Regions from separate parts of the Meiothermus ruber DSM 1279 genome, predicted to be linked through region 2. Evidence: riboswitches for the same ligand, from Rfam matches in the RefSeq annotation. Region 2 holds a riboswitch; the other holds the start of a gene.
The links. A riboswitch is a leader RNA that binds a small molecule or an ion and turns the genes downstream of it on or off. The one in region 2 is predicted to bind FMN.
Positions count from the first base shown of each region.

Region 1: it holds a riboswitch for FMN, as region 2 does, so the genes downstream of both, ribD (bifunctional diaminohydroxyphosphoribosylaminopyrimidine deaminase/5-amino-6-(5-phosphoribosylamino)uracil reductase RibD) here and MRUB_RS05440 (ABC transporter substrate-binding protein) in region 2, are expected to answer to the same signal.

Region 1 covers NC_013946.1:1,270,396-1,285,797, forward strand. Annotated here, with positions in the region: gene MRUB_RS06330 (IS982 family transposase) at 1-650, shown strand, start outside; gene MRUB_RS06335 (UvrD-helicase domain-containing protein) at 664-3,165, opposite strand; gene MRUB_RS06340 (hypothetical protein) at 3,162-5,390, opposite strand; gene MRUB_RS06345 (vWA domain-containing protein) at 5,381-6,676, opposite strand; gene MRUB_RS06350 (ATP-binding protein) at 6,670-7,713, opposite strand; gene MRUB_RS06355 (hypothetical protein) at 7,700-8,590, opposite strand; gene MRUB_RS06360 (bifunctional 3,4-dihydroxy-2-butanone-4-phosphate synthase/GTP cyclohydrolase II) at 8,882-10,081, opposite strand; gene MRUB_RS06365 (riboflavin synthase) at 10,062-10,691, opposite strand; gene ribD (bifunctional diaminohydroxyphosphoribosylaminopyrimidine deaminase/5-amino-6-(5-phosphoribosylamino)uracil reductase RibD) at 10,723-11,877, opposite strand; FMN riboswitch at 11,903-12,023, opposite strand; gene ribH (6,7-dimethyl-8-ribityllumazine synthase) at 12,114-12,587, shown strand; gene MRUB_RS06380 (carboxymuconolactone decarboxylase family protein) at 12,751-13,233, shown strand; gene MRUB_RS06385 (GGDEF domain-containing protein) at 13,230-13,976, shown strand; gene MRUB_RS06390 (PAS domain-containing protein) at 13,973-15,402, shown strand, end outside.
Region 2 covers NC_013946.1:1,069,594-1,084,995, forward strand. Annotated here, with positions in the region: gene MRUB_RS16195 (diguanylate cyclase) at 1-590, opposite strand, end outside; gene MRUB_RS05400 (hypothetical protein) at 799-1,434, shown strand; gene MRUB_RS05405 (YeeE/YedE family protein) at 1,644-2,885, opposite strand; gene MRUB_RS05410 (hypothetical protein) at 3,007-3,468, opposite strand; gene MRUB_RS05415 (sensor histidine kinase) at 3,614-4,906, shown strand; gene MRUB_RS05420 (response regulator) at 4,903-5,532, shown strand; gene MRUB_RS05425 (hypothetical protein) at 5,555-5,941, shown strand; gene MRUB_RS05430 (hypothetical protein) at 5,948-6,271, opposite strand; gene leuS (leucine--tRNA ligase) at 6,393-9,020, opposite strand; gene MRUB_RS05440 (ABC transporter substrate-binding protein) at 9,291-10,268, opposite strand; FMN riboswitch at 10,422-10,571, opposite strand; gene MRUB_RS05445 (ABC transporter permease subunit) at 10,686-12,194, shown strand; gene MRUB_RS05450 (SWIM zinc finger family protein) at 12,237-12,665, shown strand; gene MRUB_RS05455 (YhjD/YihY/BrkB family envelope integrity protein) at 12,705-13,598, opposite strand; gene MRUB_RS05460 (glutamate-5-semialdehyde dehydrogenase) at 13,661-14,914, opposite strand; gene proB (glutamate 5-kinase) at 14,930-15,402, opposite strand, start outside.

The DNA of each region.
Region 1 (15,402 bases), 200 kb from region 2:
GTCTTTTCAGCTACATCCCCTCCCCCAGCCGCTTCAGCCGACGGCTGCACAGCCTGGCCCACTGGATACCGCTGCTATTGTCCCTGAGCAAGACTTTATGGGAGCAGCTAAGCTCAGTGGAGCACTACATCCTCGACACCTTACCCCTGCCGGTCTGTGAAAACATCCGCGCGCCCCGTTGCTGCCTGGCCCCAGCCCGCGTATACCGGGGCTACATTCCCAGCAAACGCAGCTACTTCCACGGACTCAAGCTCCACCTGGTCTGCACGGATAACCAGTGGATCAGCGAAGTTCTCCTCACCCCTGGCGCCACCGCGGACGTGGAGGGGTTGTATCGGCTGCCGCTGGACTTGCCGCAGGGAAGCGAGCTGTACGTGGATCGGGGGTACACCGACTATCAGGCCGACGGTGACCTGGCCATGGCTGAGGGCATCCGGCTGCGTGCCATCCGCAAGGGGAACTCCAAGCGCTACCACCCACCCGGTCAGTTCATAGCCACCGTGGGCAGGAAGATTATCGAGTCGGTGGGTGCTGCCCTGACGGAACTATTCCCCAAGCGCATACATGCCACGACCCTCCAGGGCTTTGTGCTCAAGGTGTGGGGCTTCATCTTTGCCCACAACTTCAGGCGGCTGGCTAGTATTTTGTAGGTGGCAACTTGGGTTAAGATATTGAGCTGGGGAGGGCTACAGGCTTCTCGGGGTAGTCGTTGGGGGAGGCTTCCCGCTCTTTCACCTGGGCAAGATCCCACACCCGCTCCCAGCACCCACCGAGCAACTCCCCGAAGGAGGGGGGGCGGGGAAACTCTTCTTCGGCCGTGGTCATCCAGAAGTGACGCGCACCGAACCCCGGGGAAAGCACCAGCAGATCCCGGGCTCGAGTGAGGGCCACGTAGAGGAGGCGCGCCTCCTCTTCGACCTGGCCGCGCAGGCTTTCCTTTAGAAGCTCCGCGTAAAGCCCACCTGGCTCTTTGTCCAGGCGAATTCCGAGGCCCCTCTCGGGGTGGAGCAGGAGGGAGGGGCTGGGGGCTGCGGGCCTTCTGTCCAGGCCCACCAGGAAGACCACCCGCCACTCCAGGCCCTTGGCCGCGTGAACGCTCAGGAGCTGGACGGCCTCGAGGCCCCCCAGGGGCGGCCTGGGTAGCTCCAGCCTGCGGCGCGCCAGGGTCCTGAGGCGATCCACCACCCCCCACAGCCCCTCGCCGCGGGCCTCCAGGCCCCTGACCAGCTCCAGGAAAGCCCCGTAATCCGCCAGGCGCCGCTCCGGCCCCGGAAGGTGGGCCAGGACGGCGGTGTACCCGGTGGCCAGGTCGGCCTCCTGCAGGAGGAAGCTGGGAAGCAGGCTCCGCTTCTGGCGCAGCTCCTCCAGCATCTGCCGGGGCTCCTCCGGGCCATCCGCCTGGAGGGCCTCCCACCAGGAGGCGGCCTGCCGACCCTCGGCCAGCCGGTGCAGAACAGCGTCGGGAACGGCAAAGTAGGGGCTTCGCAGGAGGGTCAGCAGGGCCAGGTCGTCCCGGGGGTCGGCCAGGAAGGCCAGGAGGGCCATCCCGTCCCGGGCCTCGGGGGTCTCCAGGAGGCTCCCTCCACCGGCCGATACGGCCGGGATGCCCTCGGCCTCCAGGGCCCGGGTGAAGGGCTCGAGGGTGTTCCAGGTGCGGGCCAGGATGGCGATCTCGCCGGGGCGCAGCGGGCCGTCTGGGAGCCCTTTTTCCAGAAGGGTGCGCACCTCCTGGGCCACCCGGCGGGCCTCAGCCTCTCGCAGCCTTTCTTTATCTTTGCTGGGCAGGGAGCCGCTAAAGACCAGGCGCCACAGGCAGGGTTCGGGGCTGTTCCAGGCGGGGCGGGTGGGCTGTAGGGGCTGGTGCAGGGGGCCGAGGAAACCCTCGGCCAGGCGATCCACAGCCTCCAGGAGGGGGGCCTGGGTGCGGTAGTTGGCCTCCAGCCGGACGGCCCGCCCCCGGGGCCGGGTTTTCACCTCCTCCACGAACCCCGTAAAGACCCGGTGATCCGCGTAGCGGAAGCCGTAGATGGCCTGCTTGCGATCCCCCACCACCGCCACCGGGGCCTCTCCGAAAAGCCGCTCGAGGATCTCCCCCTGGATGGGGTTGGTGTCCTGGTGCTCGTCCACCAGAAAGGCCCGCCAGCGTGCCCGGTAGGCCTCCAGCACCGGGGGGTGATCCAGGGCCCGCAAAGCGTGCACCTCGAGGTCGGCGAAGTTCAGGACGCCGTCCTCCCGCTTGCGCCTCTGGAGAAAATTCCGCACCCCCTGAAAAGCCTCCGCCAGGAGGTGGCGGTGCTTCAGGAGGAATAGATCCCCCGAGCCCATCTCGGGCAGAAAAAGGGCTGCCCGCCGGGCCTTATCCTTCAAGTCGCGCAGAAACTCCCTGGCCTCAGGGGCCCGGGGCAGCTTGAGGAAGCGGATTTCTTCCAGATGTTTACGGGCCATCTGGGGGTCGTTCTCGGCCGCCGCGGCCGCCTCCAGGAGCATGGATACCGCATGGTAGAGGTTGACTAGCTGGCTGGGGTGGTGGTGGGACTTCATCTTCCGCAGTTCTCCATCCATCTCCTCGGCCAGGCTGCGCACCTGATGGGCCCACCGCGCTCGACCCTGGTGAAACGCCCGCTCCAGGGCCTCCTGCCCCCCGGCCAGGCGCTGCTCCAGGGTGCGGAAAGCCTGCTCGGCCTCCAGGGGTTGGCGCAGGAGGGTCAGGAGGGCCTCCTCCAGAAGGCTGTAGGGAAGAAGTTGCTGGAGCTCCGGGGGCACCCCCTCCTCCAGGGCCTCGTCCAGGTGCTCGGAGAGCCAGAGGGCGCTTTCCACCTCGTCCAGAATGCGGAAGGCCGGATGAACCCCGGCTTCCTCGGGGTACTCCTGGCAGATGCGAGCCGCCAGGCTGTGCAGGGTCCCGATGGGGGCGGCTTCCACCTCGTACACCCGCTCGGGCGCCACCTGGCCCTGGAGCACCCGGCGCACCCGGGCCCGGAGTTCCCGGGCGGCCTTCTCTGTAAAGGTCACGGCCACGATCTCCAGGGGGGAAAACCCCTTATGCTCCACCAGCCAGAGGTAGCGGTGGGCCATGAGGTGGGTTTTGCCCGTCCCCGCCCCGGCCTCCACCGCCACCGGACCGTCGTGCTCCACCGCTGCCCGTTGTTCCGGGTTCAGGCTCATACCTTCTCCTTCCGCGCAAAGTGGGCACCGTGGCGGCACAGGGCCTTGAAGCCGCAGCTCCAGCAAGCCTTCTGGCTCCAGTCAGGGGGGAAAGCGGTCTGGAAGAAGCTTCCAGGGTTGACCTCAGAGGCCTGGTCTTCTCGAGGCTCCCCGTAGAGGTGCACGAACTCCACCTGGGCCTGCTCGCCCACCACCTCGGGCAGGATGTTCCTGAAGACGTTCAGGGCGGGGTCAGGCCCCTCCCGGCCCACATAGACCAGCACCCAGAGCGCCTCCGAGCGGCGCTCCACGTGATCCAGCCGGCCCTCCAGCGGGATGCCCTTCCAGGTGGCGGTGAAGGGGGCGTCTACCAGGAGAAGCTGGCTTTCCTGGGGCAGGATGGCCTCCGATTCCAGGCGCGCCCGCAGGGCCTCCCGGTGGCCCCGGGCCAGGGGAAGCTGGGGCAGGCGTTCCAGGGCCGCTTCCTTGGGGTTGGGGTGAAGGTGCACTTCCCGCAAAAGCCTCCGCAGGGCCTCGGCCCGGGGGTCTGGGGCCCGGTGGGGGCGCAGCACGCCCCGCAGCCAGAAGCGGAAGGGGCAGCGCCTGAGATCGGGAAGGGCTTCCAGGGGGATGGGGCCCCGGGGGATTGCCCCCACTTCCCCCTCGTGGCTGGGTATCCGGTCGTAGAGGCGGTGAAACTCCACCCACAGGGCTTTCCGGGCTTTCTGGGCCACCGGGTCTTGCAAGGAGAGCTGGGCCCACCGGGCCTCGATGGGGCTGGCTGGGGGGAGGTGGGCGGGCGGCTGGGCCTCGAGGCCCAGTTCCTCCAGCAAGGGGCTTGGGGCTAAGGGCTCCCGCCCCAACCGCAGGGGGAGGGAAAGGTGGAGGGTCTTTTGAGCGGTGAGGAGGAGGGCCAGGGCGGAAAGGCGTTCCCGCTGGGCAGCCTCCACCGGGCCTTCCAGGGGCAGGCCGTGGGCTTCTCTGAGTCGGCGGCGCAGGTGGAAGGGCAAAACCGGGTCGTCCGCTACCGGCTGGGGCCAGAGGCCCTCCGCCGCCCCCAGGACAAAAAGGTGATCTACCGCCGCCCCAAAAAGGGCCAGGGGGCTGTGGAATTCCACGCCCTTACCCGGCCAGTAGGGCACCGCCTCCTGTCGCAGGAGGCTTCGCAGCTCTTCCGCTAGGGCCGGGCCTTCCCGCACCTCTCTCTGATAGAGGCCGAGCAACTTGCGGATGGCCTCCTTGGCGGCCCGCTCCCGGGGGTTGGGGGTGGGTAGGGTTTCCACCCAGTCCCACAGGGTTTGGGCGTAGGCCAGCCCCGGGGCCTCCGCGGGCAGGGCCTGGAAGGCCTCCACCTCTGGGGCCAGGGGGTGGCGCTTCAGGAGCCGCAGGGGCGCCCCCTGCCAGCCCGAGGCCCAGGCAGCCAGGAGGAGATCGAAGGCCCGCCCCACCAGGGTTCGCTCCAGGGAAAGGCGCTGAAAAAGGGACAGGGATAGACCGTACTCCCGGGCCACGGCCAGGAGGAGGGGCAGATAGACCTGCTCCTCCCGGGCCGAGATGGCGATCCGGCGGGGAGGCACCCCAGCCTCCAGGCGGGCCCTGACCTGTTTCAGGGTGTGGCGAACCTCCGCCTCGGGGTCGGGGTGGACAGAGGCGGAAGGCTGGGCCTGAACCCATTTCCTCCAGTCCCAGGGGCCCGGCTCTCGCACCACTTGGAAGCCCTGGGCCTCGAGGAAGGCCGCGGCCTCCTCGTTGAGGCGGAACAGAGGGTCATCCCCAAAAGGGAGCCAGACCTCGCTACCTGGGGCGGCCAGGCGGGCCAGGAAGGACAGCTCTCCGGCGCCTAGGTAGGGGTAGCCCAGCACCTGGATGGGCCGGGGTCGGGAACGGGCGCGGTGGAAGACCTCTGCCGAATCACAAAGCCCTTCCTGCCGCAGGCTTTCCAAATAGCCCTCCAGGGCCTTGCGCAAGGGGCCTGCCTCCAGGTGCTCGGGCTCGGCCCCGGCTCGAAGGAGAAGGCGCAGGGCCGGGAGCAGCCGGGCTGCTTGCTCCGGGCCTGCCACCCGGGCCAGCCGCAGAAACCGCTCAGGCCCTTGCGCTACCCGAAGCCCGGCCATGGCTACTTTTTCCAGAGATTGAAAGGGCACCCCATAGCGGTAGGCGGCCTGGGGGGTGGGCACCAGCACCCGCAACTCCCCCCGCGGAGCCGGGGGGCGGTGGGTCAGGTAGAGGGTGCGCGCTAATCCCATAGCCGGGCCACCTCCCCAAAGGGAAAGCCCTCGTCCGCCAGGCCCCCCGGGGCCACCACCCAGAGGACGGGGAACCGGGGGGGCGTTTCGAGAAAGTCCCCATACCCGTCGGTGAGGTAGACCGCCAGGATCTCCCCCAGGGGGTTCTCCTGGGCCTCCAGGTGGCGGAAGAAGGGGCGGAAGTCCGTGCCGCCGCCCCCCCTTGGCCTAGGCCAGGGGCCCTCGGGCTCCAGGGGGTAGGGGCCGTAGAGCTGGGCGTCCGCGTAGTAGAGCTGGGCCTGGGTTCGGGGGTAGGCCCGCAGGATGGCCCGCACCTCTCCCAGGAAGCGGCTGAGCACCGCGCTCCCGATGGAGCCCGAGGTGTCCACCGCGATGTGCACCCGCACGTTCCACTCCTCCAGGGCCTCGAGGTAGAGCCGCTGGTGCACAAAGCGGCGGTCCAGGCCGCCGAAGTCCGTGGGGGTGGGGGTGAGGAAACGCCAGAGGAGGGTGCGCCAGTCCAGCCGCCCCTCCACTGCCTCCCGGTACTCCCTCGAGGCCCCCAAAGCCCCCTGGCCCTGGGAGCGGCTCCTGTAGGCGGTCTCCACCGCCACCTGGGCCTCCTCCAGAACCCGGCGCCAGTAGTCCCGGAGGTTGCTCGGGGCCAGGGCTTTCCCAGACCCGTCCTCGAGGCCTTGACTAAGAGCGTTTCCATCCCCTTGACCGCTGCGCTTCTGAGAGGCTCCTTTACCCTCACCTCCTTTTTCCTGGGCAGGGCTGCTTCCTTCTGCACCGGCCTCGCTGCCTTCTTCCCGATCCCCGCCCTGCCCCTTTTCAGCGCCACCTGGCTCGTCCAGGGACTCGTACTGGGAGGGGGCCTCCTCCAGCAGATCGGGCTGGGGTAAGGGAGGGGGCTCGGGGAGGAGTGCGTAGACCTCCTCCACCGGCAGATCCTGCAGGGCCAGATCCCGCAAGGCCCCCTGGGGCAGGCAGCCCACCCCCTCCCGCTCCACAATGCCGTTTACCACGATGTCCGCCGCCACGTTCCAGCGCAAAGGATCCCGCCCCCCCCGGCGGGGCAGGTGGCTGTAGGCCGCATGGAGAACCTCGTGCAGGAGAACCCCCAGCGCCTCGTCGTCGGTGAGGGTCTCCACAAAGGCAGGGTTGTAGTAAATGGCGTAGCCATCGGTGGCCATGGTGGGTATCTCAAAGGTCTCCCGCAGGGGGGCATGCAGGAGGAGGGTGCCGAAGAAGGGGTGGTCGGCCAGGAGGCGCAGGCGCAGGCGGTGGAGGCGTTCCCTTACCACAAGCTCCCCCATCCCGTGTTCTCGGTAGCAAACCGGAAGTAGCGCTGGCCGAACTGGTTGAGCCCTGGGCTCTGCTGAACGGCCTCTAGCCATACTCCACGCTCCAGACGCTCCAGGACGATAAAGGCAAAGAGGTACAGGAGCTCGTCGAGAAAATTGTGCTGGATGAGCCACTCCCCTGCCCGGGCCACCTGCCCGGCCTCCACCACCCGCTGGGCCAGGCCCACCACCGCCGCGTAGCGGGCGGAGAGCTCCCTAGGAGGCTTGGGGTTTTTCCCCTCGAGGATGGCCTCGAGGTCGGGAACCTGCCGCAAAACCCGCAGGAAGGCCTCAAACTCCCCCGCGGCCCCGGGGCCCACCGCCGGGGCGATGGGGAGGCCTTTCTCGTGGAGGCGGCTGGCCATCTCCCAGCTCCGGGGGCTGGGCCAGGCGGGCTCTTCCCGGTGGAGCTGGTGCAGGAGCTGTGGGCGGAAGCGCAGGAAGGCCAGGATATCCGGGTGCAGGCCATTTTGCACCGCGTACTGGGTGAAGGCGTCCAGATCCGGGCGGACGTGGAGGTGGAGGAAGCGGTTGGCCAGGGGGGCGGGCATGGCGTACACGCTGGCCGCATCCTCCTTGCGGTTGCCCGCCGCCCAGATGAACCACCCCTCGGGCACCCGGTAGGCGCCCACCTGCCGATCCAGGATGAGCTGCTGGGCGATGCCCTGGACGGCCGGGGGGGCCATGTTGAGCTCGTCCAGGAAGAGGATGCCCCGGGGCCCGTGCACCTCCTCCCGGGGAAGGAACTCCGGGGGCCACCAGCGGCTCACCCCGTTCTCGGGCACCGGCAGGCCGCGCAGGTCCGTGGGGGCCAGCTGAGAGAGGCGGAGGTCGATGGGCTCGGGCAGGCCGTGCTTCTGGGCCACCTGGCGCACCACGCTGGACTTGCCGATGCCCGGCGGGCCCCAGATCATCAGGCTCAGGGCCAGGCTTTTGGCCACCAAGCTGTCTAAGAAGGCTAGGAGCTGGGCAGGGGTCATCTCCTCAGGACGGCTCATGCTTCCTCCTCGCGCGGTCCCGCACCACACTGGCGGGGTCTTCTAAAAGCTTCTGCCGGAGATCCTCCGGTAGGTCGGGCCTCGAGGCCACCTCCGCCCGCACCGCGGTCTCTGGGTTCTCCGCCAGGCGGGCTAGGAGGGCGTGGGAAAGCCCCGGGCGTTGGGCCAGGAGGAGGCGCAGGTGCACCGGGCCCTCCAGCCAGGGGAGAAGGGCCGCTTCCGGGAGGGCGGCGAGGGCTTCCTGGGTGGCCCGCTGGGGTACAAGGACGTAGAGGCGGGCTTTGAGGTCTGGGGGGAGGTCCCTTTGAAGCAGGGCCTCTGCCCACTGGGGCTGCCCCTCCAGCTTGGGCCAGAGGGCCTCAACCAGCTCCGGCGGTAGGTCTTCCCGCTGGCAGAAACCTTCCAGGACAAAAGGGTTTTTACTCCGGGCTATCTCACGCAGCACCCTTTCGGGGGTGGCCGGGTGGCGGGCCAGGAGGATCTCCAGATAGGGGCCTCGAGGGGTGAAGGCCAGGGCTTTGGGCAGCACCTCCTGGCTTTCCTTCTCCATGGCTTGGAGCAGCCGGATCAGTCCGAGCACCGGCTCATTCTGAGCCTCGGGGCGCGCCCAGGCCTGGGCCCTCACCCCTGGGTCGGGATCCTGCACCAGCCGGAGCAGGGTCTCGGGCGGAAGGGGTTTTTGAGCCAGCGCCAGGCGCAAAGGGGTGTAGGGGATGCCAACCAGGATGGGCAGCCAGAATGCAGGCACCTCTTCCCAGGCCTGCACTGCCCGCAGCAGGAGCAGGGGAGAGAGCGAATGCAGGTACTCTTGGGATTCAGGGACGAGCCAGGCGGGGTTGGCCAGAGCCGCGCACGGGCACACCTCAGCCAGAGTCACAAGCTCCTCGAGGGGTGTCTCGGGATTGGAGGCCCGTGCGCAAGCTTCATCACTTGTCAATGAATCTAACATATATTTTACCTAGATTACACGATTACACCCGCATGGTGTAATCCCGTGTTTTTGCCAAGTGGCACACAAAGATGGGTGGATAGCCTAGCCTGCCCGCCAAAAAATTGATCAAGCGCGGTGCGCCCGGCAGGTGAGAGGAAAATCTGCAATGAAGGCCCACAGGCAACAATATGGGTAGCTTTGAGGAAGGCACCGATCTGCTCGGTGCGATCATCAAGCTCAGCCGTCCATCCAGTGCCCCAGCCGATCCCGCTTGGCTGCCAGGTATCCCTCGTTGTGTGGGTTATCTCCACTTCGCAGGGGCACCCGCTCGAGAATCTCGAGGCCGTAGCCGGAGAGGGCCCGCACCTTGCGGGGGTTGTTGGTCAGCAGGCGTAGGCGGCGAACGCCCAGGTCGTAGAGGATCTGCGCGCCCACCCCGTAATCGCGCAGATCTGGGGGGAAGCCCAGGGCCAGGTTGGCCTCCACGGTGTCCAGACCCCTATCCTGCAGGGCGTAGGCCCGAATTTTGTTGACCAGGCCGATGCCCCGCCCCTCCTGGCGCAGGTAGACCAGCACCCCCCGTCCCTCCTGAGCGATCATCTTCAGGGCCAGGTCGCGCTGGAAACCGCAGTCACAGCGCAGGCTGTGCAGCACATCCCCGGTCAGGCACTCCGAATGCATGCGCACCAGCAGCGGCCCGCCCCCCGCAACCTCCCCCATGACCAGCGCGGCGTGCTCCTCGCCGGTGAGGGTGTCGCGGTAGGCGATGATCCTGAACGCCCCGTACTGGGTGGGCAGGGCGGCTTCAGCCTCGCGCGCCACGTAGCGTTCGCCAAGGCTCAACCTATAGCGAATCAGCTCGGCAATGGTGCCCACCCGCAGGCCGTGTTGAGCGGCGAACTCCAGGATGGCCGGCAGCCGCATCATGGTGCCGTCGTCGTGCATGAGCTCGCTGATGGCCGCCACCGGCTTGAGCCCGGCCAGGCGGCACAGATCCACGCTGGCCTCGGTGTGGCCGGCGCGGCGCAGCACCCCGCCCTCCCGGGCCCGCAGCGGGAAGACGTGGCCCGGGCGCACGAAGTCCGCGGCCGTCACGCCGTCTTTGGCGGCCAGGCGCACCGTGGTGGCCCGGTCGGCGGCGCAGATGCCGGTGGTCACCCCCTCGCGGGCCTCGATGGAGACCGTGAAGGCTGTCCCCCTGGGCGCGGTGTTGTCCCGCACCATGGGGGGCAGCTCGAGGTGATCGGCCCAGGCCTCGGTCATCGCCAGGCAGACCACCCCCCCGGTGTAGCGGATCATGAAGGCCATCCACTCGGTGGTCATGTGTTCAGCGGGCATGACCAGGTCGCCCTCGTTCTCCCGATCCTCGTCGTCCACCAGGATGACCGGGCGACCGGCCCGGATCTCCTCCAAAAGTTCAGGAATCGAGCTGAGCATCGCGTCCTCCTGTTGTGCTCACTCCTGTTGTGCTCACCAGACGCTCCAGGTAGCGGGCCAGCAGGTCGACCTCGAGGTTCACCTCGTCCCCCTCTGCCAGCTCCTTTAGGGTGGTGACCTCCAGGGTGTGGGGGATCAGCGTCACCCAGAAGCGGTTGCCCTCGACGCCGGCCACCGTCAGCGAGACCCCGTCCAGGGCCACCGAGCCCTTGGGGGCGATGTAGCGGGTGAGTTCCTGCGGCACCTCGAGCCAGACGTCCCAGGCCCCCATCTCGCGGTTGATCCGCACCACCCGGGCCCGCCCGTCCACGTGGCCCGTGACAAGGTGCCCGCCCAGCCGGTCGCCCAGCGCCAGGGCGCGCTCGAGGTTGACCCGCTGCCCCACCTCCCAGCGCCGGGCTGTCCGGCGGAGGGTCTCCTGGGCCAGTTCCACGGCAAAGCCTTCTGAACCCAGCTCCACCACGGTCAAGCAGACGCCCGAAACCGCCACCGAATCCCCGAGCCTGGTGCCCTCCAGCGCCCGCTGGGCCTCGATGAAAAGCCGCCGCAAACCACCCATCTCGCGGGCCTCGCGGATCACCCCTGTTTCCTCGACAATTCCACTAAACATCCTCACCTCACCGAAAGATGCCCCGGCCCGTTCAGCGCCAGACCGGATAGGCCTCCAGCCAGATATCCCCTTCCAGAAGCTCCAGCCGCCGGGTCTCGAGGCCCAGCGCTTCGTCCATGCGCCCGGCGGCGAAGCCCAGCAGGGCCCCCCGCCCCTCTCCTACCAGCTTGGGCGCCAGGAACAGGGCCACCTTGTCCACCCACCCTTTCCGCAGCAGGGCCCCGGCCAGGGTGGGGCCGCCTTCCAGCAGCACCCCGTCCACGCCCTGCTCCCAGAGCCAGGCCAGCGCGGCCTCCAGGCTCACCCGGCCCCCCTCCCGGGGCAGCTCGACCACGGTGGCCCCGTGCCGCTCGAGGACGCGAATCCGGGCGGCGGGAGCACCTGCACCCACCAGCACCGCCACCCGCGCGGGCTCACCCCTGGGGCCCGGTGCGAACAGCCGGGCCCCCGGTGGGGTGCGGGCCTCGGTGTCCAGCACCACCTTGAGGGGGTCGCGCAGGGGGGGCGGCTCGAGCAGGTGGGGAAAGGCCCGGAAGTCGGGCTCGCGCACGGTGAGCTGCGGATCGTCCGCCAGCACGGTGCCCACGCCCACCATCACCGCCGGCAGCCACTGGCGGTAACCCTGGGCCACCCGGCGGGAGAGGGCGTTGGATACCCAGGCGGCGTGGCCGCTCCGGGTAGCCACCTGCCCGTCCAGGCTGAGCGCGGCCTTCCAGAGCACGAAGGGGCGCCGCCGCCGCAGGGCGTGGAAAAACACCTCGTTCTGGGCCCGGGCCTCGGCCTCGAGCAACCCTAGCTCCACCGCCACCCCGGCCGAGCGCAGCCGCTCCAGGCCCCCCTGGGCCTTCGGGTTCGGGTCGCGGGCTGCCACCACCACCCGGCCGACACCGGCCTCGAGGAGGGCCAGGGAGCACGGGGGGGTGCGTCCGTGGTGGTCGCAGGGCTCCAGGCTTACGTAAAGGGTGGCCCCCTGGGCTTCTTCCCCTGCCTGGTGCAAAGCGAAAACCTCGGCGTGGGGTTCCCCAGCCCGGGGGTGGTATCCTTCCCCCACGATGCGGCCGTTCTTAACCAGCACCGCGCCCACCAGGGGGTTGGGATGGGTGTGGCCCCGGCCTCTTTCCGCTAGTTGTAGGGCTCTTCGTAGATAGCGCTCATCCAGGGCGCACTGCAAAGAATGTTCAAGCACACCACCGCCGGGCTACCCCGGCTTTCACCTCCTTCTCCCATCCGGACTGTTACCGTCGGCCTCAGGATTCCACTGAGTCGGGCCCCTTGGGGGCTTCGCGGGCTTTCACCGCCGGTCGGGAATTGCACCCTGCCCTGAAGGAGGGCATAGCGTAGCCTAGCTTATTACATAAGCCCACGGACTCTGTAGGGCACACTTCTTTGTCGCCGTAGACCTGCCGCTCTAGTATGGCGTGTATGAAGCGTGTTCAAACCCTCCTCTCGGCCCGCGATGTTCGGATAGCCTTCGTAGTAAGCCGTTTCAACGAGCGCGTTACCCGGGCGCTGCTGGATGGGGCGCTCGAGGCCTATACCCGCCTCGGAGGCAACCTCGAGGAGGCCTGGACGGTCTGGGTGCCGGGTTCCTTCGAACTCCCTCTAGCGGCTAAAAAGCTAGCCCAGCGCCCCGAGGTGGACGGGGTCGTGGCCTTGGGGGCGGTCATCCGTGGGGAAACCCCACACTTTGAGTACGTCAGTGCCCAGGCTGCCAGCGGCTTGATGCAGGCCATGCTTGCCAGCGAAAAGCCCATCGCCTTCGGCGTGCTCACCACCGATACCTCCGAACAGGCCGAGGCCCGGGCCGGGGGTAAGGCCGGCAACAAGGGGGTGGAGGCGCTGTACAGCGCCGTGGAGATGGTGCAGCTCTTACGGGCTTTACAAACCCCTAGCTGACCTGTGGGTTGGCGCTGCAGAATGCAGCTTGCACCTCCTCCCAGGCAGGCAGACCGCTGTGGGCGGGCCCGGGTAAGGGGCTCGAGCGGGTTGCGTTGGTTGTGAACTGCCTGGGCCGCTGCAATGTTCTAGACTTGCTGATAGGCAATTGGAGGAGGTGAGCATGGAGCACATCGACCAGGAGATCGCGGAGGAACTGGGCTTTGGTCTGGTGCCCAATGTCTTTGCCTATGCGCAAAGCTCCGAACTAAAAGCGGCCTTATGGAAGGCTTTCCGCCACGTGGTGCTACGAGGGCTGCTGCCCCGAACAGTCAAGGAGATGATGGGGGTGCTCGTCTCGCGGGCCAGGGGTTCGAGCTACGCCGCCGAGGTGCACCTCCACGCCTTGATGGTGCAGGGCACCGAGACCGCGCTGCTGGAGGCGCTGCGGCGTGGGGAGGTGCCTTCGGGCCTGCCGGGTAAGGTACAGGCCTTGCTGGCTTTCGCCCACAAAGCGGCCACGGCCCCCGATCCAGGGCTGCTGGCGGGCCTGCGCCAAGCCGGGCTGAGCGAGGCTGAGGTGCAGGAGGCGGTAGCGGTGGTGGGGCTTTTTGCGCTGGTCAACACCTGGACTGATCTGCTTGAGATTCCTGTAGACCCCCTGTGAGCCTCGAGCCCCTCCTCCTACGCCTGCTGCTGCTGCACGAGGCAGTGGTGGGTTATGGCAGCCTGGATTTTAACGGGGTTCTGCAGCGCGCAAAGCATGCAGCAGAATGGATTTTTGAAGATGGTAAGCTGGAAGTGGTGCGCCCTGAAGCAGCTATAGGCCTTCCAGCGCGCGGGAGGGTGCCGGGGGGCTATGGGGCCTACTTCCCCGGCCCACCGGAGCCGCTGTACCTGCGCCTGGCATACCCAAAGATAGATGACGCCACCGAACTGCGCATAGCGGCCCTTTTTGTTGACCATCTGCTGGCAGCCCTGGAAGGGGCGGGCTACCGCGAGGAACTCGAGCGCCAGGCCCGCATCGACTGGCTCACCGGGCTGGGCAGCCGGCGTTTCCTCGAGCGGCGGCTGCAAGAGGGTCTTGGCGAGGGATGGGGTCTGGCCCTGCTGGATCTGGACGGACTTAAACAGGTCAACGATACGCAAGGTCACCTGGCCGGGGATCGCCTTCTAAAGGCACTGGCTGAGAGCTTGCGCCGCTACGCCCTCGAGGCCTACCGCCTGGCAGGGGACGAGTTCGTCGTGGTGCTGAGCCGGGAGGATATTCCACGGCTTCACCGCGCCCTGGAGGGCTTCGCTGTGAGCTATGGGGTGTCCTGGGCCGAAGAAGCACAGGGCGAAGCCCTGCTGGCGCTGGCCGATGCGCGGATGTACCAGCAAAAGCGCTCCAGGGGGAGGGATCGGTGAGGGATGAGATTTTTCGCATTGCGGTAGAGACGATTCTGGCTGGGGTGGTCATTACGGATGCCCAACTCCCCGACTACCCAATCGTCTACTGCAACCCAGGTTTTGTGCAGCTCACTGGCTATCCTTCAGAAGAAGTACTGGGGCGTAACTGCCGCTTCCTGCAGGGGCCTGCTACCAACCCTGAGACCGTTGCGCGCTTGCGCCGGGCTATTCATGAGGGGCGCCCAGCGCACGTCCTGCTGCTCAACTACCGAAAAGATGGTCAACCTTTCTGGAACGATCTGCGCATTGCGCCGGTGCGGGATGTGGAGGGGCGGTTGACGCATTTCGTGGGCATCCAGTCCGATGTGAGCGCGAAAGTGGAGGGCGTTCGTTTGCTGGAGCAGGCCCTGGAGGAGTGGCGTAGCACAGTGGACACGCTGCCTGAAATGGTATTCATGACCGATGAGGCCGGGCGCGTGCGACGGTGTAACCTGGCTGCCGCGGAGTTTTTTGGCTTGAGTTTTCACACTATCATAGGCCAGCCCCTGGCCAGTCTGCTGGGTCAGAAAGAGGAGCTCTTTCGCGGCGCTGGAGGGGAGTTTCGCCTGGGACGTAGCAGCTACGTTGTGCTTAACTATCCGATCCCCCGCCGCCCGCATGAATGGGTTCATGTGGTGCGGGATATCACTGCTCATAAAGAGATCGCATCCCAGATGGAGTGGCTGCTCACAGCGGTAAAGCAGGCTGCAGAGGCTATGGTGCTTACCGATCCATCCGGACTAATCGAAAGCCTCAACAATGCGTTTCAAGCCAAGACTGGCTGGCAAGAGGAAGAAGCGTTGGGCAAGGATATTTTTACGCTGCAGGCCATCCCACCAGAAGTCGCATCTGAGATACGCCAAACACTAGGGGCTGGACGGGTGTGGAGTGGTAGCTACCAGGCCTGCCGCCGCACCGGTGAGGTTTACTTGGCGGAGGCTACGATCTCACCGGTGAGGGATCTCAAGGGGCGCATAGTCAAACTGGTTCACATCCAGCGGGATGTAACGGAGCGGCGCCGCCTCGAGGCTATCGCCGAGACCATCAACATGACCGAGCAGATCGGCTATGTTTTCGCCGGTCTGCGCCATGAGCTGGTGAACCCTATCGGCTCAGCCATGATGGCCCTCAGCGCGTTGCGAGAAAATGTGGCCCTTTGGCCCCTGGAGAAGGTGGTGGAGTACGTAGAGCGGGCCCTGGCCGAGCTGGATCGGGCGGGTTATCTGCTGCGCACCCTCAAGACTTTTAGCCTGGAAGAGCTCGAGCTAGCACCGCTGGAGCTAGGCGCCTTTCTGCGACAGTTTGTGAAGCTAATACAGGAAGATTTCGAGCAACGGGGTATCAGCCTTTCTCTTGCTCCCACGCAGGAGAAAGTGATGGCGCTGGCTGATCCCAGGGCGCTGTA
Region 2 (15,402 bases):
AAATCGCCGATCTCGAGGTAGACCAGGCCCAGGCTGTTCAGGGTTTCAGCCTCGCTCAGGCGGTCGCCCAGCTCGCGCTTGAGGGCCAGGCTGCGCAGGAAGTACTTGGTGGCCTCCTGGTGGTTGCCCAGGGTGTACTGCACCGAGCCCACGCCGCTCAGGGCGTTGGCTTCCAGCGCTTTGTGCTCGTATGCACGGCTCAGCTCGAGCGCCTCGAGGTAGTACTCGAGGGCCTTGGGAAAATTGCTTTGTAAGAAGTGGAGTTGACCCAGCGCGCTGAGGGCCTCGATTTCGCCCTTAACCTCGCGGGCCTGGTGCAAAACCGCGAGGGCTTCCTCGAGGCAGCCCTGGGCTGCTGGCAGGTTGCCCTGGCGGTAGTGAAAATCGCCCAGGTTTTTGAGGGTCAGGCCCCGCCCTACTGAATGGCTGCCTGCATTGGACAAAATCAGCATCTCCTCGACGACCTGCCCGGCCCGTTGTAGGTCGTTTAGCCGTAGAAACTGGTATAGTTCATCGAGCAGGCGCAGTTTCTCTGGTATGGCCTGGGTCTGATTGAGCTGAGCCTCGAGGGCCTGGAGGGTCGGGTTCATAGATTTGGGCCGGGCTTACTGCTTTCAAAATTCCTGCATTTTATACCTCATAACGATTCTTGGCTGCAATAAGGGTTCTGTGAGAAACCCCGTTTTTTGCCAGCGACGCCCATGAGCGAGGAAGCCCGCCCGGTGGCTAAAATCCACGCCAGCCCTAATTGCGTCAAAAGCCGCAGTTTTAGGTTTTACTGTATGCCATCCTGCCCTTATGGCAAGGTGGTTGATACTGGCCCTTACCGGTTTTTTGCTGTTCCTGGCCCTGGCCGGCTGGGCGGCCTACGCTTTTCTGATCCGTCCGGCCCAGACACTGGTCAACGATTTTCGACAGATCATCGCGCTGGACAGGAACGTAGAGCGACAGACCGCCTACACCCCTCCAGCCAACGGTCAGCTCAGCCCCGAACAGCTCCAGCGCTTTTTGCAGGTGCAGCGCTATGTCAAACAACAACTGGGGGAGCGCTACCAGCGCATCGAAGCCCGGCTTAATCAGCTAGCCAGCCAGCAGGTGGGACAGCTTGTGCTGGACTACCGCACCGCGCTTGATCTTTTCCGCGACTCGAGCTCGCTGGTACTGGACGCCAAGGGCATCCAGGTGCAGGCCCTCAACCAGCAGGGCTTTTCTGCGGAGGAGTACGCCTGGGTGCGGGCGCAGGTCTACGCTGCGCTGGGCTATGGGGTGCCCAACCTCAACCCGCAGGAGATTCTGCGCCAGATAAGCTCGAGGGACTTCAACCCGCGGGTAGATCTGTTCAAGCCCGAGGCCCCGGCGGCCAACGTGCGGCTGGTGGAGCCTTTTCGCGATGAGCTGGTGAGCTACTATCCTTTCACCTGGTTTGGGCTGTAGGGGGCTGTATGGTGTTGCCAAATCATGCGTGGCTGGAGCTTTGATACCGGCTCCACCTGAACTTCACCGCCCTGCGCAGTCAGGGGTGAAGGATTCAAGCCGACCCAAGGTAGCAGAAAAGCATTTCGGCAGTATCGTTTAGGCTTGCCAGAGTGAACGATACCGCCGAAATGCGTATGAAGACGTTTGGGGTACGCCCGTAAAGGCTCCTAGCAGACCGAGTCGGTGGGCCTGGGGTTGGATAGCCCAAACCAGGGGCGTAGCCGCAGCCCGGCACCGGTGCCCAGCAAAGCCATGACCAGCCAGACCCAGCCGTGCAGGCTGAAGGAGGCCACCCCCCCGATGTAGGCCCCGATGTTGCAGCCGTAGGCCAGCCGGGCCCCGTAGCCCATCAAGAGCCCGCCCAGCACGGCTGCCAGCAGGGCTTTCCAGCCCAAGCGGGGGTTTTTGCCGAATACCCCGGCAGCAGCGGCGCTGAGCAGCGCGCCCAGCAGGATGCCCAGGTTGGTCAGGGCGGTGGGGTGGCCCAGGGGGGAGCGTTCCAGGGGCGACTCGCCGTTCCAGAAGCCCCAGAAGGCTGGCTGGGCCAGGCCCAGGGCCTCCACGGCCTGTGAGCCCCACAGGGTCAGGCCGTAGGTGACCCCCCAGGGGCGCCCGCTCACATAGAGCACCGCTGCGTTGAGCACGGCCAGCACCAGCGCCGCCACCCACAGCGGCCAGGTGCCGCGCAGCACCCGGGCCCAGCCCTGGGAGCCTCGAGGCTGGGAAAGCGGTGGAGGCTGGCGCTTGCGAATGATCCACTCCGCCAGCAGGGCCAGCCCCCCCACCAAGGCCAGCGTGACGGCCAGGGCCCCCCACAGGCCCAGGTGTTCGGCCAGCGAGATGGGTGGCAGGGTGCCTGTGGCTCCCGGCCCGGTTGTCCAGAAATCGAGGTTCCAGGCCCCCAGCACCGAGCCTCCCATAAAGCTCACCAAGGCCACCAGGCCCAGCAGGCTGCCGCTGCCTGTGGCATACAGCGTACCCGAGGCGCACCCCCCGGCCAGCTGCATTCCCACCCCAAACAAAAAGGCTCCCAGCAGCAGGCCGGGCCCGATGGGGGCCAGGTAGCCGCTCAGGGGCTGGCCGCCCAGTCCCTGCCCCAGGGCAAACAGAAGGGCAAAAAGGGTCGCGGTTACGCCCAGCAGCAGCATATGGGCCTGCAAAGCCCGTCCCTGCCCCACGCTCAGGAGCTGGCGGAAGGCCGAGCTAAAGCCAAACCGCGCGTGAAATAGGCTAAAGCCCAACCCCACCCCCAGCAGCAGCAAAAGGCCCTGGGCTGGGGGCAGTTGCACGTATAGCCACCCCGCTCCCAGCAGCCCCAGCCCAAGCAGTGCGTACTGGGGCCGGGTGGCCTGTTGGGACGGGGTTGAAGCAGCAGGCCTGGATGGTGAACCCTTGCGCAGTAGCGACATCTATCCTCCCCGCTGGCCGGCTTTTTGACGACCAGTGAAGGTTAGATTATCAAAGATTACAAACCTTGTAAACTAAGCGAAAATAAAAAGGCCACCGGCCGGGTTTGCCATGCGGATGACCTCAGGTTTGCGGCTGATGATGGGCCTCGAGGAAGCCCCAAAGGGTGTTTTCCAGATCCCCGATGGCCTTTTTGCTCCCCACCACCAAAAGCGGGGTGGCGTTGCCGTCGTAGAGGTACAGCACCCGGATGGGGAAGAGCCAGTAGCTCACGAAGGCCAGCGCTGCCAGGGCCAGCGCGCCATACTCCAGCAGCACGGGGCTAATTTTTAGGAGCTGGGGGATGTTAAGCCAGCCCAACGAGCGCAGTCCCAGGCTAACCAGGCCCACAAAGAGTCCCACAAACGCCACCGCCAACAGCCAGTCGCGCATCTGGTAGGAGCGCTCGAGTCGTGTGACCTGCGGAAGGTGAATACGAACGGAGACGCTGCCATTCTTGAAGCATAGCCAACCGGTCTCAATACAGGCTTCGCGAAAACGCGAACCGCTGGCCGAAAAGCGATGGGGTAGGGTGATTTTCTGCATGCAACCTCCCGGTAAAGGATACCCTTTGGTAAGCAAGGGCCATCAAGACAGGCCCATTTTGGCATGAGGAAGGGGTTTTGCGTAGGGTGGGCAAATGGGCATTCCCGTGCAAATTGAGGGGCCTGACCTGGGCTAAAATTTCGATATGGTATCGCGGTTCCGGCGCTTCTTTGCGGGCCGCCCCGTGGCGCAGGTGGTGGTGGTGTTGACCGCGCTTAACCTGAGCACGGTGCTGGCGTTTACCCTGCTGGTGCCGGCCAGGCCGCTCGAGGTGCCCACCGTTCTGCCCTGGCAAGACCCAGTGCAGGCTGCCTGGCGGCTGGGGGCAGCCCTGGCTTTGCTGGGGGTGGTCTTTTGGGCGGTGCGGCCCGGCCATCGCCAGGCCTGGGAGTTTGCCGTCCTGATCCTGATAGGGGTGGTGGTGGTGGCCTGGCTTAGCCAGAACTACCTACCTTTTTTGGCGCTGGGCCTGATTCCAGTGGTGGCCCGCTACTGGTTGCCGCTGTGGGCGGTGCTGCTCATCGTGCTGGGTCTGGGCGCTTTATCGGTCTGGTGGGCGCAGCGGGAACCCCTCCAGATCACCTTTGAAATTTTGCTGAGCCCGGGGCCGCAAGGCAACACCTCCTGGAGCGCTTTGCCAACGCCCGCTGAGTACCCTAATCTGAGCCTGGCCTTTTTTATCTTCATCGCGTTTTTATACTCAGGGTATGCCCTGTTTACCCTCGAGCTGCTGATAAGGGAGATTCGGGCCCGCGAGGAACTCGAGCGTACCCGCCGCGAACTCGAGCAGACCTCCCGCCAGGCCGGCATCCTGGAGGAGCGTCAGCGCCTGGCCCGCGAGATCCACGACACCCTGGCCCAGGGGTTTGCCAGCATCGTGGTGCAGCTCGAGGCCGCCGAGATGGCCTCGGAGCACGAGGCTTCGGCCACGCATTACCTGGAGCAGGCCCGCCAGGCCGCCCGGGAAGGCTTGTCGGAGGCCCGCCGGATGGTCTGGGCCCTGCGCCCGGAGATCCTCGAGAACACCTCGCTGCCCGAGGCCCTGCAACGCCTGCTTCAGCGCTGGCAGCAGGAAAGCGGGGTCAGAACCCAGTTTACCCTGACTGGAACGCCCCGGCCGCTGCACCCGGAGCTCGAGGTAGGCCTATTGCGCATCGCCCAGGAGGCCCTGACCAACATCCGCAAGCACGCCAAGGCCCGCCATGCCAACCTGACCCTCTCCTACCTGGACGATCTGGTTTTGATGGATGTGCAAGACGATGGGGTGGGTCTCCAGGCACCCACCACCGGTGGCTTTGGGCTGCGCTTGATGCGCGAGCGGGTGGAGTCGCTGGGGGGGCAGATGACGCTGGAAAGCGAGCCGGGAATGGGAACCACCCTGGCCGTTAGCCTGCCGCTGTACCGGCTTCCCTCGGCAACAAAGGTGGAAGCGCTATGATTCGGATTCTTCTGGTTGACGACCATCCCGTGGTGCGGGCGGGTCTTTTAGGGCTGCTCTCCTCGCAGCCCGACTTTGAGGTGGTCGGTGAGGCCTCCAACGGCCTCGAGGCCCTGGGCCTGCTCGAGCGAGCTGGGGCCGATGTGGTGCTGATGGATCTGCGCATGCCCCAGATGGACGGGGTAGCGGCCATACGGCAGGTGCGGGCGCGTTTTCCCAGGGTTCAGATTCTGGTACTCACCACCTACGACACCGACTCCAAAATTGTGCGCGCGGTGGAGGCCGGGGCTACCGGCTACCTGCTCAAAGACGTGCCGCGCGAAGAGCTCTTCCGGGCCGTGCGGTTGTGCGCAAAGGGTGAGGCAGTACTCTCACCCCCGGTAGCAGCCCGCTTACTGGGCCGGATGCGCGGCACTGCCGAGGAAACCCTATCGGTGCGCGAGCTCGAGGTGCTGGCTTTGGTAGCCAAAGGTTTTTCCAACAAGGAGATCGCCCGCGAGCTCAAGATCAGCGAAGCAACCGTCAAAACCCACCTCCTGCACACTTTTGAAAAACTGGGTGTGGACGACCGCACGGCCGCGGTCACGGTGGCCATAGAAAGGGGTATTCTCCGGCTTGAAGGCTAAAAACTCGGTATTGTGTAGGGGTATGAAGCTCCTGCGCTACCTTGTACCGGTGGGCATTGGACTCCTGATCGCTTTGGCCGACCTCGGCAACGTGGATCTGCTCTTTGCTGGAACCCTGCTGCTCTTGATGGGGTTTGTGGTGGGGTGGTGGTGGCCCCAGCAATGGTGGCTGAGTGGGCTTTTGATGGGGGGAATTCTGCCTTTGGTACAGCTATGGGCCTCGGTGGTGCAGTTTCCCATGCCCTATGTGCCCGACCCGCTGCAGGGCCTGTTGTTGCTGGTTCCCGCTCTGCTGATGGCGGGGTTTGGGGCCATCGTACACAACAAAACGCCCTACACCCCCGCCGCGCTGCGCGCCCGTTTGCGCCGGGCCCAGCAGGCCGACCACCACGACCACGAGCAGCCCTGAGCCCTGCTACCCAGCCTCGGTGGCCTTGCGCACCTCACGCACGAACTGCTGGGTTTTTTCGTCCAGGTCGTGTGTGGCCCAGGGCGCTGTTTTGGCTCCCGGCCAGCGCTCGAACAGGGTATTGAGCCATTGCAGCAGGAGGTCGGGGGTCATGGGCCCCGAGGACTGGTAGTGTGTGTGGGCGTTGTGCAGGGTTACCTTGCTCAGGGCCTCGTAGTGGCTGGGGGAGGTGTGCCTGACCACGATGCGGAAGGTATCGCCCGAGTCCTGCCCCACGCACTCGAGCACCTGATGCTCGGCCAGGCTGTTGATTTTATGTAGCGTGAGCATGCCCTTATGGTAAGGAGCGGCCGGCCTGGTTTCCAGAGGCCCCCCAAAATCATAGGGCGGCTATCCTGCCATAGGGCACCGATAGCCGCCGTGGGCGAAAGTTGTTGGGGAGGGGAGGCCTTTATCCCTTTACCACAATGTTGAGGAGTTTGCCCGGTACATAGATTTCCTTGACCACTTCCTTGCCCGCGATGTGCTGCTGCACGTTGGGCAGCGTGCGGGCAAGGCGCTTGATCTCCTCCTCGCTGGCCTGGGTACTGACGGTGGTTTTGCCGCGCAGTTTGCCGTTGACCTGCACCACCAGCTCGAAGCTATCGGCCACCAGGGCACTTTCGTCCAGGCGGGGCCAGGGGGCCTTGAACACCGAGTCGTCATAAAACTCGTGCCACAGTTCCTCGGCCAGGTGGGGGGCGAAGGGGGCCAGCATCTGGATGTAGCGCAGCACCGCCTCGCGGTAGACCGGGGTCACGCCGTGCTCTTTGCGGTAATCGCCCAGGGCGTTGAGCAGCTCCATCAGGGCGGCAATGGCGGTGTTGAAGCGCAGGGCCTCGAGGTCCTCGGTCACCTTTTTGATGGTCTGGTGCAGCTTCTGGTACAGGGCCTTGTGCGGGCCTTCCAGCGTGGCGGGCTCGAGCAGGTCGGGCTGGGCTTTCAGCTCCACCCGCTGTTCGGCCACCAGCCGGTACACCCGGTTCAGGTAGCGCCAGGCCCCCTGCACCCCCTCCTCGGTCCAGATCATCTCGTTCTCGGGCGGGGCGGCAAACAGGATGGTCACCCGGGCGATGTCGGCCCCCTGCTCCTTGACAAAAGGCCCCACCATCACCCCGTTGCCCAGGCTCTTGCTCATCACCGCCGGTTTCCAGAAGTAGGTTTTGCCCCCTTCTTCGCGCAGCTCGGCCCCGCTCTTCTGGGCCTCCTCGAGGGTGAGGCCCTGCTCGAGCTCGAGCTTGCTGCGGCGGGCGTCATCCAAAAAGTAGATGCGCCCTTCGCGAACCTCCACCTCGCCCACGTTGGTCCAGCCCATCACCATGCCCTGGGTGAAGAGGCCCTCGAAGGGCTCCTCGGCCTCTACCAGGCCCAGGTCGTGCAAAAACTTGGTGAAAAACCGGCTGTACAGGAGGTGCAGAATGGCGTGCTCGATGCCCCCGATGTACTGATCCACCGGCATCCAGAAGTTGGCCTTTTCGGGGTCGAAGGGCGCTTGGGGGTTCTGGGCATCGGTGTAGCGCAGGAAGTACCAGGACGAGTCGAAGAAGGTGTCCATGGTATCGGTGTCGCGCCGGGCCGGGCCGCCGCACTTGGGGCAGGTGCACTCGTAGAACTCGGGGTGCGCGGCCAGCGGGCTTTTACCCTTGGGCCGGATGTCCTCCACATCCTTCAGGGTGGGCAGCACCACCGGCAACTGCTCGTAGGGCACCGGCACGATGCCGCAGCTATCGCAGTGGATCATGGGGATGGGGGTGCCCCAGTAGCGCTGGCGGCTGATCAGCCAGTCGCGCAGGCGGTAGTTGACCTTGCCCTCGCCGATACCCTTTTCCTCCATCCACTCGATGATCTTCTTCTTGGCCTCCTCCACATACAGGCCATTCAGGAAGCCGGAGTTGATGGCCGGGCCGTCCTCGGTATAGGCCTTGCCCTGCCAGCCCGCGGGCGGCTCGACGGTGCGGATAATCTCCAGCCCGAACTTCTCGGCAAACTCCCAGTCGCGCTCGTCCTGGCCGGGTACGGCCATGATGGCCCCGGTGCCGTAGCCCGCGAGCACATAGTCGGCGATCCAGATGGGGATCTCCTTGCCGTTGGCCGGGTTGATGGCGTAGGCCCCGGTGAAAACTCCGGTCTTCTCGCGGTCTTCCATCTGCCGCTCGACCTCGCTCTTCATGCGGGCCGCTGCCACATAGGCCTCCACGGCGGCTTTCTGTTCGGGCGTGGTGATGAGTGGTACCAGCTCGTGCTCGGGGGCCAGCACCATGAAGGTGGCCCCGAAAATGGTATCGGGGCGGGTCGAGAAGACCCGAATTTTGGCGGGGTGGCCCTTCACCTGGAAGTCGAACTCGGCCCCCTGGCTCTTGCCAATCCAGGCCCGTTGCATGGCCTTGACCTTCTCCGGCCAGCGGGGCAGCTTGTCCAGGTCGTTCAAAAGCCGCTCGGCGTAGTCGGTAATCTTAAGGTACCACTGCTCGAGCTCGCGCTTTTCCACCAGCGCCCCACTGCGCCAGCCGCGCCCGTCAATGACCTGCTCGTTGGCTAACACGCTCTGCTCGACGGGATCCCAGTTGACCAGGCTTTTCTTGCGGTAGACCAGGCCTTTCTCGTACATCTTGAGAAAGATCCACTGGTTCCACTTGTAGTACTCGGGCAGGCAGGTGGTAACCTCGCGGCTCCAGTCGTAGCGGATGCCCATCAGGGCCAGCGACTCCTTGGACTGCTTTATGTTGCCAAAGGTCCAGTCGGCGGGGCTTACCCCAAACTTCAGGGCGGCGTTTTCGGCCGGCAGGCCAAAGGCATCCCAGCCGAAGGGGTGCAGCACGCTGTAGCCCTGCTGTACCCGGAAGCGGGCCAGCGCATCGCCCATGGTGTAGTTCTTGAGGTGGCCCATGTGCAGGTCACCCGAGGGGTAGGGGAACATCACCAGGATGTAGGCTTTTTTACCGGCCTTGCCCTCGGTGGCCTTCAGAAGTCCGATTTTTTCCCAGTATTGTTGCCATTTGGGCTCGAGCTCGTGGGGGTTGTACTTGTCGGTCGTGACCATGGCGTTTCTCCGGTTTCCAACGGGTCATTGTATTGTGGCTGGGCTAAAAGGGGAACACCAAAAAAACTCCCCTGTGCTAAGGGGAGCCTCCCGGATGAGGGGCTTCCCTTAGGTTGGAGCTAGCCAAAAGCCACCCTGCATAGCTTCATGCTAGCACATACCCAGGAAACCGGGCGCGGTATGGCGGGGTGCTGGCGATAGGCCAGGGGGCGCGGCTAGATCAATGGGGCCTCCCCGCTGGAGGGAGGCCCCAGGTTGTCGGGCGGTAGGCTAGGGCTTCCGGGCCTGCACGCCCGGCTGCAAAAACTCGTTGGTGAAGAAGGTGCTGGCCGGCAGGTCGGTTTGGATCCGGCCGGTGGATTTTAGCAGGTTGAGGCTGCTCACCCAGGCCTGGGGGTTGCTGAAACCCAGCCCATTCTGCCGGGTGTAGGGCGACTCGTAGAGCCGGATGGAAGCCTGCAAAACGGCCATGCGCTCCTGGCCCAGGTTGGGTACGAAGCGCCGGGCGGCCTCGAAAGCCCGCTGGGGCTCGCGCAGGGTCAGGGCCAGGCCTTCTTGCGAGGCAGCCAGGAAGCGGCGCACGCGGTCGGGGTTTTCCAGCACCCGGTCGGTGGTGATAACGCCGTTGCCGGGGCTGCGGTTGTAGGGGCCGGCGGGTATGACGTTGAGTTTGACGCCTTTTTCACGCAGGAAGACCGGCTCGTTGTTGATAAAACCCATGGCCACATCCACCCGGCCCGAGACCACCGCCTCGGCCTGGGTAAAGCCGATTTGCAGAATCTTGACGTCGCTTTCCTTGAGGCCGGCGGCCCGCAGGATGGCCTGGAGTGAGGTCAGCGAGACCCCGAACATCCCCGGCATCCCGATGGTTTTTCCCTTGAGGTCGCGCACCGAGCGGATGTTTTTCTCGGCCAGGGAAAACAGGGCATTGGGCACCGACTGGTACATGGCCATCACGTACTTGAAGGGGGTGGCCTGGGGGTTCTTTGCGCGCAGCGCGATCACGTCTTCGGCGTCGCCCACCACAAAGTCGAGCCGACCCTGGGCCAGCAGGGGATACAGCTCGCTCACAAAGCCGTGCTGAAACTCGACCTCGAGGCCCTGCTTGGCGTACAGGCCCTCCACCACCGCTGCGTAAAACGGGGCAAACTGCACATCCGGCAGATAGCCCAGCCCCACCCGCACCTTTTGACTTTGGGCCAGTCCCAGCGAGATCAACACAGCCAGCAGTAGTACAAGTTTGCGCATCTTTGTATATCCTCAACACACCGTGCTAACCATCACAGGCTCGAAGCAGGCACGAACTGCGTCCGAACCAACCGACTTAACCCGGGTTGTGATGAGGATTTTTTAGGTGGTATTACACATCCTACTTCGCCCAGGCACAGGGGCACCTGGGCTTCACCCCTTCTCCCATCCGGACTGTTACCGTCGGCTTGCGATTCTCACGCAATCGGGCCTGGATGTACGGCTGGATTTCCAGGCTTCGCGGGCTGAGGCAGACCTGCCATCACCGCCGGTGGGGACTTGCACCCCGCCCTGAAGGAATCGGGCCATCCGGCCCACCCAGAGTTTAAAGGGAAACCCGGCCTGCGCAAAGTAGGGCAGGCCAGCTTTGGAGTTCCTGCTTGCAGTTAATCCACGCCCACCCAGTATGCTGAACCCATGCGTGCCCGGCGCCTACCGCCTACCGCCAACCGGTCGCCTATGCCCGAAAATCCCCCAGGCCTGCCCCCCACGGTGATCCGGCTTACCGGCCTGGGGGTTCAGTTTGATGGGCGCGAGGTGCTTAAGGGCGTAGACCTCGAGGTGCGGAAGGGCGAGTTTATCGCCATCATCGGGCCTTCCGGTGGGGGCAAGAGCACCCTTTTGCGGGTGATTGCGGGTTTGCAAAAAGCCCACCAGGGCCGGGTGGAGGTGGCAGGACAGCCCGCCATGGTCTTCCAGGATTATCGGTTGTTGCCCTGGCGCAACGTGGAGCAGAACATCCGGCTGCCCATCGAGCTCACCGGGCGCGGAAAAATCGAGACCCATCTGGGCATGAAGCCCTACCTGAAGCTTTACCCCCACCAGCTTTCCGGTGGGATGAAGGCCCGGGTCGCCATCGCCCGTGCCCTGGCCCAGGAGGCCGAGGTGCTCCTGATGGACGAGCCCTTTGCGGCGCTGGATGCGTTGGTGCGGGAGCGCTTCAACCTCGAGCTCAAGCAACTGCACGAGCGCACCGGCAAAACCATTCTGTTCGTGACGCACAGCATCCGCGAGGCGGTGTACCTGGCCGACCGGGTGGTGGTGCTGACCGGGGGCCGGATTGACACCATCCTGGAGACCAAAGACCAGGGGCGTATCACCGCCTTTACCGACGGCCTCGAGGCTGAGCTGCGCGAGCGGCTGGGGGTGGCAGACTCCACCTTCATCGAGCCGCCGCCCAAGCCCCTGCGCCCACCCTGGGAAATCTTCGGGGTGCTGGGCCTGGGGGGCCTGTTTTTCCTGATCTGGAGCCTTCTGGCTGCACGTGTTCCGCTGTTTGTCCCCTCGCCGGCGGAGGTGGGGCGGGCCATGGCAACCAACTTCCCCTTGCTGCTGCAAAGCGCCTGGGCGACGCTCGAGGCGGCCTTCTTAGGCATCGCCGGCTCGCTTTTGCTGGGGCTGCCGCTGGGGTATGCCATGGGGCGCAGCCGGGCCCTGGAGCGGCTGCTCTCGCCCTTTATCGTGGCTTTGCAGGCAGTGCCCACCATCATCATCGCGCCTTTGCTGGTGATCTGGTTTGGCTATGGCCTTAGCTCCAAGACCATTACCGTCATTCTCATCTCGATTTTTCCCGTTTTGGTGAGCACCATGGTGGGGGTGCGGGAGGTGGATCGGGTTTACCGCGAGGTCTTCCAGACCATGGGGGCCAGCGCCTGGGGGGTGTTTAGCAAGCTCGAGTTCCCCGGGGCTTTGCCGGTGGTGCTGGGGGGGCTGCGCCTGACCGTTTCGCTGGCCTTGATTGGGGCGGTGGTGGCGGAGTTCGTGTTTGGCGGGGCCGGCCTGGGCTACCTGGCCAACAGTGAGCGGCTCAACTTCCGCTACGCCAACGCCTTTGCTGCGGTGGGGGTTACGGTGGTGCTGGGCATTGCCCTGTACGGGCTGGTGGCCTGGCTGGAAAGCTACGTGCTGCGCTACCGGCGGCGCTAGGCTCCGCTTGCAAACCGGCGGGGTCTGGGTTGAGATAGTAGGGTGCGGCTGGAACTGGAAAGCCTGCTCGAGCTGGCCGATGAGGGGGTGCACACACGGGGCGAGGCGCTTTTTTTGCGGGGGGCGGTGCTCGAGGCCGCCCGGAGCCGGGGCCGCCTGCAGGCGCGGGTACAGGGGAGCGCCCCTTTCCCTTACCGGGTCGAGATTAATCTGAGCCAGGGCGGGTGGGCCTGTACCTGCCCTTATGCCTGGGGGCCGGTGTGCAAGCACGTGGTGGCGGTGGCGTTGGCCGCCCTGGAAGCTCCCGAGATCTTCACCAGGAAAAAGCTGGGCCGGCGCGCACCCGTGAACTTGCAGGCGATACTCGAGCTGTCCGACGACGAACTGCTGCGCTTCTTGTGGCAACTGGCCGAGGTGCGCCCCGAGCTTATGCACGAGTTTGCCTACAACCTAATGCAGCGCTTTGAGTGATGTAAAACCCTGTGGTTCGTGCCGCTTCGGAGGCTGGCCTTATATCGTGTCGCTCGAGCGCTCGGTCAGAGCTTTAGCTAAAACGGCCCCCACCAGCAGGATCCACATGGTTAGGTAAAAGCCCACCAGCGCCAGCAAAAACCCCGCAATGGGCCCGTAAATCAGCTCGTACTGGGTGCGGGGCAGCAGCAGGGGCAGCCCTAAGCGCAGCCCCTCCCAGGCCAGAGCCGCCAGGGTAGCCGCGGCCATAGCGGCCAGCACCCTGGGGGTGGGGATGGGCAGCAGCATATAGGTCAGAAAGAAGAGCAGCATCGCCCCCAGAATGGGCACCACCACCTCTGTTCCATTGCGCAAAAAGCTGAGTTCTGCAGGCAGGTAGCGCAGCACAAAGCCCATGACCAGCCCCAGCAGGGCCAGCAGAATCAAGGCCAGTCCCAGCAGCAAGGGGGCCAGCAGGCCCGCGATGCGCCCGCGCAGGGCGGTCAGCAGGGCCGCCGCCCGCCCGAAAGCCCGCTGCGGGGGCCTGGCTTTAGCAGTGGGCGTTGGGGGGATGGCCGGTTCAGGCCGTGGGGCAACCCCGCCAAAGATGATGCCCAGGGCATAGGCCAGGGCGGCAAAGAAATTGCTGCTGGCCCACAGCAATACCAGCAAGCTGGCCAGCGTGAGGGGAAAGGCCCCTCGAGTCAGAAAGTTCACCAGGGTCTGGGCCAGGTCGGGCTGGGTGGGGAAGAGCAGCACCACCAGTTCGATGAGCCGCACCAGCACCGCGTTGCGCAGGCCCTCGTTGCCGGAGAGCACAAAGCCAAAGACCCCGGCCAGCAGAATCAACAGGGGCATCAGGCTGAATAGGGCATAGTAGGCCAGCGCCGCCGCGAAAAACGGGATGTGCGAGCGCGTGTATAGCTGGTAAACCTGCCCGATGATGTGCAGCATGGGTGGGAATCACGACCGCTCAATACGCAATAAATCCGGGTCTGGATGTTGACAGTGTGTTGTTAGTCGCGCACCTGCCCGCTGCCCAGGGCCACGAACTTGGTGGTGGTGAGCTCCTTGACCCCCATGGGGCCGTAGGCGTGGAGCTTGCTGGTGGAGATGCCAATCTCGGCCCCCAGGCCCAACTGAAAGCCATCGTTGAAGCGGGGCGAGGCGTTCACCAGCACCAGCGAGGCGTCCACCTCCCGCAAAAAGCGCATGGCGTGGGCGTGGTGGTTGGTGCAGATGGCCTCGGTGTGGTGCGAGCCATAGCGGGCGATGTGCTCGAGCGCCTCTTCCAGCGAGTTAACCACCTTTACGGTCAGGATCAGATCCAGATACTCGGTCTGCCAGTCCTCGGGGGTGGCCGGTCTGGCCGGGATGAGGGCGCAGGTGGCCTCGTCGCCGCGCAGCTCCACCCCGGCCTTCTGCATGGCCTGGGCCAGCATGGGCAAAAACACCGGGGCGATGCGCTGGTGCACCAGCACTTTTTCCAGGCTGTTGCAGGTGCTGGGGCGCTGGGTTTTGCCGTTCAGGGCTATCTGCACTGCGCCCCCTGGGTCGGCGCTTTCGTCCACAAACAGGTGATTGACCCCCTCGGCGTGGGCCAGCACCGGCATCCGGGCCTCGCGCTGCACCAGCTCGATGAGTTCCTTGCCGCCCCTGGGGATTATCAGATCCAACAGGCCGGCCAGGTGGCACATCTCCAGGATGGCGCTGCGGTCGGTGGTGGGCACCAGTTGGATGGCTTCCCTGGGCAGCCCGGCTTCCTGCAGGGCGGCTTGCATCAGGCCGACCAGGGCGCGGTTGGAGTGCCAGGCCTCCTTGCCCCCCCGCAGCAGGATGGCGTTCCCGGCCTTGAGGCAGAGGGCGCTGGCCTCCACCGTGGCGTTTGGGCGCGACTCGTAGATGAAGCCAATCACCCCCAAGGGGACGCGCATCCGCCCTACCTGCAGGCCGTTGGGCCGGATCTGCAAGCCTTCAATTTCGCCGACGGGGTCGGGCATCTCGGCGACCTGCTGCAGGCCGGTTCGCAGGTCGCGCAGCACCTTTTCGTCCAGTCGCAGCCGGTCGAGCTTGGCCTTGGAGAGGCCCGCGGCCTGGGCGGCCTCGAGGTCCTGGCGGTTGGCGGCAAAAAGGGCCTCTTGCTGGGCCTCGAGCTTCGCTGCTATAGCCAAAAGTGCGGTGTTCTTGGCCCTGGGCGAGGCCGTCGACAAAGCCCGCGCGGCAGCCCTGGCCGCCTGGGCGTATGCCTTGAGTTCGGGAGAGGTGACCATGGTCATTCCAACATATCACTCGAGCTCCGAGGCCAGGGCAAAGTAGTCGCGGTGGATGGCCTCGTCGGTGTTTTTGTAGCCCAGCAGGGCCTCGATCTCCCTGGTTTTTCGGCGCTTGATGCGGGCGAGCTCGGCGGCGCTGTAGTTGACCAGGCCCACCCCGATCAGGTTGCCCTGCTCGTCCAGGCACCTGACCGCCTCGCCCACCCCAAACTGCCCGCGCACCTCGAGGATGCCCGCCGGCAGGAGCGAGGCCCCGCCCTGGCGTAAGGCTTTCGCCGCCCCGGCGTCCACCACCACCTCCCCCTGGGGCTTGGGGAGCTGGTACAGCCAGAGCTTACGGCCGCTGTAGCGGCGCTGCCCCCCGGCAAACAGCGTGCCCACCGGGGCGCCTTGCAGGGCCTCGGCGATGCTCTGGGGCCGGGTGCCGGGCAGCAGCAGGGTGGGAATCCCGGCGGCCTGGGCTTTTTCCGCGGCCAGCAGCTTGC